4 regions of the Paenibacillus sp. FSL H7-689 genome follow, and region 4 is predicted to be linked to each of the others. Evidence: riboswitches for the same ligand, from Rfam matches in the RefSeq annotation. Region 4 holds a riboswitch; each other region holds the start of a gene.

Region 1 (2,205 bases), on a different contig from region 4:
ACCGAATGTGCCACCCCCGAAATCAAACAAATTTTGATGAAACAGCTCGATGAAGCCATAGATTCTCATGAAAAGATATCAAATTACATGGTGCAGCATGGTTTATACCACCCTTACCATATTGCAGAGCAAATTCAGCTCGATCTGAAAAACATTCAGACTGCTATGAACATTCCGTCCTGACACCCTTTTTGATTTTAGCCAGAGACTTCAGAGAACAAAATGTCCCTGTGTCAAGAATTTCAACAATGAAAAAAGGCGGATACTATCCGCCCTTTTTTTGGCATCGTCACGAAACACGCTTATTGCAAGCGTTCCTTTACGTATTCTACTTATTTCTATCCTGAGACTGTTTATGGCCGCTGCTCTCTACTTTAATTGACTACAGTGAACTTAAGGCTCCAGCTTCCATGACATTTCCCAAAAATCAAGCTCAAAGCGACTGCACATCACGAAAATATCCTCCATCCGTTGGTACGTTCCCTCGCTACAGCCTTCTAATAGCTTATCAGTTAACGTCACTAGGGATTGATTGTTGCTGTTGTATTCAGAGGAAGCATATCCTGTGATCCACTCTCCGTAAAAAGGATGCTCAGCTGCACCTGGCTTTTGGGCAAGGACTTGACCAATCTCTGCATAGCTCCATGAGCAGGCCAGAATGGATACAAGTACTTCTTCTATGCCACCCGCATGGGAAACAGAGAGCATATAGTTAGTATAGGCTGCATTTTTCAGGGCAGGTTTTACCTGGAAAACATGATCCTCTGTAATTCCTAATCGCTCCATATAAGAACGATGAATTTTCATTTCACCATTCAGGATGTTATCTACGTTTTCACTAAAAAACTGCATCAATTTGGGGTCGTGCGACTTGACAATACCTAGTGCAAATACGCGGGCATAATCGAACAGGTACAAGTAGTCTTGCAGCAAATAATAACGAAATTGTTCAACCGTTAAGGAACCATCTCCGATTCCTTTAACAAAGGGATGCTCAAGACATTCCTTCCACACAGGCTGTGCTGCCTGATATAGTCTCTCTGAAATAGTCAACATGTGTTCCTCCAATTCATAATGTACGTATTTAAAAACAAAAAAACGAAACATCCTATGGATGTTTCGCAGACAAATACACTAAAACAAGGGGGTTCGCATGAGCTACCCAAGTACAGTGTTTCATCGTTGCATCCCTACGTTGGCATTATCCAAATCAGGTAAGGTCGGTTTAACACCCTCTCAGCCGGTTAAGGCTCCCTCGCAAACGGTTGTATGTAGTTGATTACTTTCCTATTCCCATAAAAGATAAAATAACATCCATTTAGTATATCAAGGGCTGTTAAATATAGTCAAGGAAGATTGTATCGCCCCTCATCACCTTTGGTGACGTATGTAAACGATGAAAACCATCACAACAATGGTTGAGTTTCAGCCACTGTTATGATGGTTTCTATTCTTGCAACTACTGCCGATGGTTTAATGCCCGAGTTTGTTCTTTCCGACAAAAGTGAGTATTCCGTACTGGGAAGTATTTCTCCAGCTCTCATTGGTCGTATCATTCCACTTGGCTACGCTCTGCTTACCTCCGCCCTGGTTGTCGTTAATTTGGAGCTCGAAACCGAGAACATTTCCTGCTTTGGGCGTCAATGATTGTAAATGAATTCTGGCTTCTACGAGATATCCTTTATTTGTTTTCTTCACAGCACTTACAAGGCGTCCAGGTGAGGCACCCCCTGCAAAGGTTCCCACATTGTCTGCACTGATTCTGAACTGGGCATCATCATATTGAAAATACGGTGTGCGCTGGTGATTCTCGTCCAGGAAAATCTCAACCGAATCCTGATCCCATGGGTTGATACTATCTGTAATGATGTTTGGATCAGTGACGTCGATCAGCAGGTATAGATACTCACCTGACCACATTGCGCGAGCCACTGCCTCTGCACCTTCGCTCTGGTTCAACCGTTTTACTTCAAATGGTGCAGCCTTATTCCATGATGTGTCTTTCTTCCCATCAATCTGAACAATCCCTTGCACAGCTTGTGCAGATTTGGGCATAGGGGCGAGTTGAATCACGCCGTATTTGCTTGTATCCTGTTCCTGAGATTGTGTTCGATCATTCCAGTACAGTGGATTATAAGGTTGTGTCCCACTTGAACCGCCATCAGTCACACGGATATCCAATCCGGCTTCATATTCTGATCCGAC
Region 2 (2,205 bases), on a different contig from region 4:
GCACATCCTGTCCATGGGAAGCAAGCTCATACGCAATGGCACATCCAACAACGCCTCCGCCTACAATAATCGTTTCTGCATAAATCTTATCCGGTCTATCAGTAATGATCTTTTTCATCCTCTCATCTCCTTGATTCAGCGGCTCAAACTTTCTGTAGCAACGATAGCCTGCCTTAATGATTCAGCGGCCCGATCCGGGGAATCGCTCGCCCATACATTTGAAATCACAGCGACTCCCTGTGAGCCTGCAGAGCGAATAGCGTGAATGTTTCCCGGTTCGATGCCCCCAATCGCCATGACAGGAATGGAAACACCAGAGCACACTTCAGCCAGAGCATATAATCCTCTTGGTTCAAGATCAGGCTTACTGTTGGTTGAGTAGACATGCCCGAAGAAAAGGTAATCGGCTCCCCGTTCTTCAGCGATTTTTGCCTCATCGATTGAATGAACAGATACACCCAGACGAATTCGCTGGACATTGCTTATAACAGCAGGGTTGTAGTTACGTATAGCCTCTTGCCCCCAATGCACACCGCCATAGATGTCATTCTGTGGTGGCAGTTCTGAACCATTGATAACGATGCGACAAGACGGAACGCCAACACCACGCAGACTTTCAGCCCAACCGATCTTTTGTTGCCACGAGAGTTGTTTCTCTCGTATATGGATGTAGTCCACCCATGGCCAAACGTCCTTTGCAGCTTTTACAAAAGATGCTTGATCCCCTGCACCCGTAGATACAACATGCAGTTCAAATGATCCGTGTACACGTTCATGATAAATTACCGTACTTTTCATCTCCTTCCATGCGTGAATGCTATGAAAACACAAAAAAGCCACTCCCGTAGGGGAGTGGCTGCGTATTAATTATAGGACCAGATGACTGACTGATACATACAGTTCATTTCGTGCAATAAAGCTATAGACCTTATAGCCATAACGTTATACACGCAACTGCATGTTTCAATTTACTAAGCAAGACGGTTGAATTCTTTCGAATTGCCGTTTGCTCACGTCATTCACTGAAACGCGCTCGCCACTTCCCTACGCTGGTATGATCCAGATCAGGTGCAAAGGGTCCGGAATCGCATTCTTCCATCTCAGCCACATCGTGCGGCCCCCCTAGTGTTCATATGAAGTTGTAGCCTATGTTACCATAGAAGGATTTTTTTGTCACTGTTCATTTCTGTTAAACGTTGCTTGAATTGTCTAGTTTTTCTCAGACCATTCTTCGACATTCCATGTTTTGGTGACCCAACCCTCGTAAAAATCAGGTTCATGAGATACCAGCAACACCGTTCCCTTAAATTCTTGCAAGGCACGTTGCAACTCCGCTTTGGCTGTTACATCCAGATGGTTCGTCGGCTCATCGAATAGAATCCAGTTGCTTTCACGCATCAAGAGTTTGCATAAACGAACCTTCGCTTGTTCTCCACCACTCAGCATGTTAAGCGGACGGGTAATGTGCTCATTTTTCAACCCGCAACGAGCGAGATGACCCCGGACTTCATTCTGGGTCAAATGTGAAAACTCATTCCAGACATCCTCAATCGGCGTGATATTCCCAGCACGAACTTCCTGCTCAAAATATGCCGTTTCGAGATAATCTCCCAAAAAGGTTTTTCCACTGAGTGGAGATATTTTGCCCAAGATGGTTTTCAGCAGCGTCGATTTACCCACACCATTACAACCTACGATGGCAATTTTCTCACCACGTTCAATTGTCATTGTCATCTTAGGCAGCAAAGGATACGTATATCCAATTTCAAAATCAATGCCCTCAAAGACCGTTTTGCTACTCGCACGGGCATCCTTGAATTTGAACGTTGGTTTGGCCGCTTCATCTGGACGATCAATACGTTCAATTCTGTCCAGCTGTTTCTCCCGGCTCTTCGCTCGACCTGAAGTTGAAGCACGTGCCTTGTTACGCTGAATGAAATCTTCCTGCTTCTTGATGTACTCTTGCTGCTTCTCGTACGCATCAATATGCTGGGCTTTATTCATATCAGCCATCTCAAGGAACTTGTTATAGTTCGCTGCATATCTCGTTAATTTGGCAAATTCCAAATGATAAATGACATTTACTACTTCATTCATGAATTCCGTGTCATGGGAGATTAAGAGGAACGCATGAGGGTAGTCCTTCAGGTAACGTGACAACCATTCAATGTGCTCTACATCCAGATAGTTGGTCGGCTCATCCAG
Region 3 (2,205 bases), on a different contig from region 4:
CTGGATGTGACAGACCCCGAAGCCTGTCAGCATGCTTGCGAAGGCATGGATGTGGTTGTACATCTGGCGGGAGATCCTTCCCCGAATGCCGGATTTTATGAATCGTTGTTGGACATCAATATCAAAGGTACATTTAATGTATTCCGTGCAGCTAAAGACCAAGGTGTACGAAGAGTCATTCTGGCAAGCAGTGCACAGACGATTGAGGGGTATCCCATTGATGCTCAAGTCTATCCGGACATGCCAACACGCCCACGGAATTTGTACGGGGTTAGCAAATGTTTTGGAGAATCGCTCGCTTCCTATTTTGCGTATACAGAAGGTTTACAAAGTGTAGCAATACGTATAGGTGCATATGATGATTTTCAACCGGATGGACCAGCGCTGGAGGCAAGGGATATGAGCGCGTATATTAGTCCGGCTGATTTGTGTGATTTGATGTTCAAAGCAATTACAGCTACCGATCTGGAGCCCTTCACCATACTGCATGGGATCTCGAATAATCGGTTTAAACGATTGAATCTGGAAACCACTCAGAAACAGGTAGGTTATGACCCCAAATCCGATGCTTTTGCACTCAGTCAGATTGCCTTATATGATTCGCCACGATAATTATTGAAAATAACACATCCAAACAGGCTGTTATACATATGTATAACGGTCTGTTTGATAACTTATACGTGTCCCTATCCAGTTCATGACTGGACAGGCCCTACCCTCTGGCCTATAATTACACCTAGTAATGCCCGTAACTTCATAGTTTCCCAGGGGAGTCGGAATTGGCCGGCTGAGAGTGTATCCCACCAAGATACTAACCCTTAGACCTGATCTGGATCATGCCAGCGTAGGAATCGGAGTATATCGAAATGGCACAGCCCTATGGCTGAACGCCACCTCTCTAACGCCTGCACGCGTCCCGGAATACGGGGCGCTTTTTTTGTTACTATCAGAAAGTAAATGCTTTGAAGCATCCCCTTCCTGATATTGCAAGAAAACTTCCGCTAAACGCGGTCTGGCTTCCTTGAATGACATCGATGGACGTTTTACTTACGTTCAAAAATAACGTCATCCAGATCTCAACTGGTATAAATCTGTCGATTTATGCAAGATGATTGGATATGAAGCCAAGGAGTACCCCGTGCCAATCGGCCGGACATACCGAAGGAGAGAACCACAGATGAAATGGCGTAAAACGATGGGATTGTTGCTCTTATGCGTGCTTATGGTGACTGTAGCCGCATGTGGTGGCAAAGAAGCTGCCCCAGCTGGGCAGAACGGCAGCACAAATACGGAAAGCAGCAACGAAGGTGACACTGCCGCCCTGAAAGATATTAAAGTGGTGCTCGACTGGACACCGAATACGAATCATACAGGCCTTTATGCAGCTGTAGATCAAGGTTTTTACAAGGCCGAAGGCTTGAACGTGGAGATTGTACAACCAGGTGCCGGTGGCGCAGATACGATGGTTGCCTCCAATGAAGTGCCTTTTGGCGTAAGTTATCAGGAGAGTGTAACTCAAGCACGCACACAGGGTGTTCCACTCGTCTCCATTGCAGCAGTTATTCAGCATAATACATCCGGGTTCGCTGCTCCGGCGGATCGGAATATCAAGTCACCGAAAGATTTTGTAGGTAAAACCTATGGCGGTTGGGGTTCCCCAGTCGAAGAAGCCGTGATGCAATCCATTATGGAAGGCGACGGAGCCGATGTATCCAAAGTGAAAAACATTAACATGGGTGATGCTGACTTTTTCACCGCAGTGAAACGGGATATTGATTTCGCATGGATTTTCTACGCTTGGACGGGGATTGAAGCCGAACTACGCGGGGAACCGATCGACATGTTATATGTGAAGGATTATTCAGATGCACTGGATTATTACACGCCTGTCCTCGTAACAAACGAGCAGACGATCCAAAACGACCCTGAGTTGGTGAAAGCATTTCTGAAAGCCACCTCCGAAGGGTATCAATACGCAATTGATCATCCCGAAGACGCAGCCAACATTCTGATCAAGGCCGTACCGGATCTGGATAAGGAATTGGTGCTGGCAAGCCAGAAGTGGCTTAGTCCCAAGTACACAGATGACGCCCCGCGCTGGGGTGAGCAAAAGCAGGAAGTGTGGCAGAACTACACCGACTGGATGTTTAGCAAAAAACTGCTGGATGAACAGATCGATGTGAGCAAAGCATATACGAACGATTT
Region 4 (2,205 bases):
AATTTTGACCCCACTGCCTGGAACTACTTTTTCCTCAATGCGGAAGTCGAGATTGAATTCACGTTCCAATACTTCAAGGGTCTCCCGATTTCGATTCATCTGAGCATTTGTGAAGTTATCCTGCGTCAGATTCCAAAGTCGGAATGAGATGATGACATTGTGCTTAACGGCCTCGTGTACAAAGGACAAAATATGACGCAGGTATCCGTCACGATCTGTTGAACCTTCATGCCCATCGAAGCTGTGCAGGGAGAAATTCATCTGCCGCAGCGCCGGTTTGCCAAGCAATTTATGCTGAGTCTTGGGCAGCAGTGTACCATTCGTTGTAATGTTCACCTTGAGTCCCTTCTCATGTGCGGAATCGAGCAACAGATCTATTTTGGGATGCAACAAGGGTTCACCTTTGACATGTAGATAAATATGATTGGTGTGTGGTTTAACTTGATCCAGTATATTGTTGAAGACTTCAGGATCAATGAATCCTTTGGCACGCTGTGTCTGCGGACAGAAGCTGCATGCCAGATTGCAGATACTCGTGATCTCAATATATACTTTTTTGAACGTTTTCAACTCGGGTCCCCATTCTGCTTCGGAGGGAGAACAATCCCGCCTGCATTTGTGATCCGGCCAATATGCGCCACCACTATTATATCGGGTTAGGGAGCCCAGGTAAATTGTTCAGTTGTTCGGGTCTGACTCCAAGTTCATCTCAAGAATTCTATCACGCTGCCTCTTTACAGTTCATGTTCAAGTGATATATGCTGAACACACAACTGCATATCTTGAACTTTTGCACTAGGGGAGCCTTGCGGCTGAGACGAATATGACTATTCGGACCCTTTGAACCTGATCTGGATCATACCAGCGGAGGGAAGTGGAGCGGCCTTTTAGTAAGCGGAATTTTTTCATGTATGTGAAGATAAATTGCGGATTTAACTTACAGACCCACTCATTTCTCCGGAAATGGGTGGGTCTTTTTTGTTCCTTTTGCAGAGTATAGGATGCCGTTGTTATTGCAGCAGTCTGACATCAAGGGGGTGAGGATCAGATGTATAACCATGTAACCATTCACAACGTAAGCTTTGCTTTTCCCGAAAAAAAGGATTCCCCTGTGCTCTCCAATGTGTCGCTTCAGGTTCAACAAGGAGAATTTGTCTCGCTCATCGGCTCCAGCGGATCAGGTAAAAGCACGCTCTTCAAGCTGCTCGCAGGCTTGCATGAACCAACGGTTGGCACCATCGATATAGCTGATGTCCCGCAAGGACAACGGCTCGGACGAGTCGCCTATATGCCACAGAAAGATCTGCTGTTATCCTGGCGAACCGTCATGGAGAACTGCATGCTTCCTTCCGAGTTTGCACCAGGCCGACAGGACAAGGACAAGTTACGTGCCAACATCCTAGCTGGATTGGCAAGGTTCGGCCTGTCGGGTTATGAACAGGCCTATCCAGATGAATTGTCCGGCGGCATGCGGCAGCGGGTGGCATTGCTTCGTACCTTGCTTACAGGCGGGCAGCTCATGTTGCTGGATGAACCCTTCGGTGCACTCGACGCATTAACCAAACGAGAAATGCATCGCTGGTTGCTGGAGCTGTGGGAGAGCTTTGGCCAAACCGTGATGTTCATTACACATGACATCGAAGAAGCCCTGCTGTTAAGTGACCGTATCATTCTGTTAACTCCAGGAGGGCAAGGTCAGCAGTTGCAGGAGATGACGGTTCCTTTACCACGCCCAAGGCATTCGGACATGATCTACGAACCGGCTCTCGTGCAGATGAGGCAACAACTGGAGGAACAATTGCATGCACGATAGAGCTGAGGTTAGCGTCTGGACGTGGTGTTCAAAGTGGCTCTCGAGGTCGTTTTCCCAATATGGTCTGTTCATTATGCTCATGTTCTTATTACTGGCGATCTGGGAAGTGATTGTGCGTATGGGATGGGTGCCCTCCTTCATCATTCCTGCACCCACGGCCATCGTAAGCTCACTGGTTAAGCATCGCCGTCTGCTGTTGACCATCCATCTGCCTGCTACCTTTATGGAGGTTGTTGTTGGTTTTGTCTTGTCCATAGTGACTGGAATTACGCTGGCAACAGGCATGCATATGAACCGATCGATTGAAAAGGCATTGTATCCCTTCATTGTAATTAGTCAGACCATCCCGCTGATCGCCTTGTCCCCCGTATTTATCTTGTGGTTTGGTTACA

Evidence for each region. A riboswitch is a leader RNA that binds a small molecule or an ion and turns the genes downstream of it on or off. The one in region 4 is predicted to bind thiamine pyrophosphate.
Region 1: it holds a riboswitch for thiamine pyrophosphate, as region 4 does, so the genes downstream of both, tenA (thiaminase II) here and C170_RS02795 (ABC transporter ATP-binding protein) in region 4, are expected to answer to the same signal.
Region 2: it holds a riboswitch for thiamine pyrophosphate, as region 4 does, so the genes downstream of both, C170_RS20370 (thiamine phosphate synthase) here and C170_RS02795 (ABC transporter ATP-binding protein) in region 4, are expected to answer to the same signal.
Region 3: it holds a riboswitch for thiamine pyrophosphate, as region 4 does, so the genes downstream of both, C170_RS28060 (ABC transporter substrate-binding protein) here and C170_RS02795 (ABC transporter ATP-binding protein) in region 4, are expected to answer to the same signal.

What each region holds. Positions count from the first base shown of each region.
Region 1 covers NZ_ASPU01000057.1:39,929-42,133, forward strand. The annotation lists gene C170_RS25195 (spore coat protein) at 1-183, shown strand, start outside; gene tenA (thiaminase II) at 394-1,056, opposite strand; TPP riboswitch at 1,170-1,267, opposite strand; gene C170_RS25205 (endo-1,4-beta-xylanase) at 1,474-2,205, opposite strand, start outside.
Region 2 covers NZ_ASPU01000028.1:162,376-164,580, reverse strand. The annotation lists gene thiO (glycine oxidase ThiO) at 1-118, opposite strand, end outside; gene C170_RS20370 (thiamine phosphate synthase) at 136-798, opposite strand; TPP riboswitch at 1,025-1,134, opposite strand; gene C170_RS20365 (ABC-F family ATP-binding cassette domain-containing protein) at 1,210-2,205, opposite strand, start outside.
Region 3 covers NZ_ASPU01000065.1:143,063-145,267, reverse strand. The annotation lists gene C170_RS28065 (NAD-dependent epimerase/dehydratase family protein) at 1-612, shown strand, start outside; TPP riboswitch at 757-869, shown strand; gene C170_RS28060 (ABC transporter substrate-binding protein) at 1,178-2,205, shown strand, end outside.
Region 4 covers NZ_ASPU01000005.1:4,806-7,010, reverse strand. The annotation lists gene C170_RS02800 (radical SAM/SPASM domain-containing protein) at 1-570, opposite strand, end outside; TPP riboswitch at 788-890, shown strand; gene C170_RS02795 (ABC transporter ATP-binding protein) at 1,049-1,813, shown strand; gene C170_RS02790 (ABC transporter permease) at 1,803-2,205, shown strand, end outside.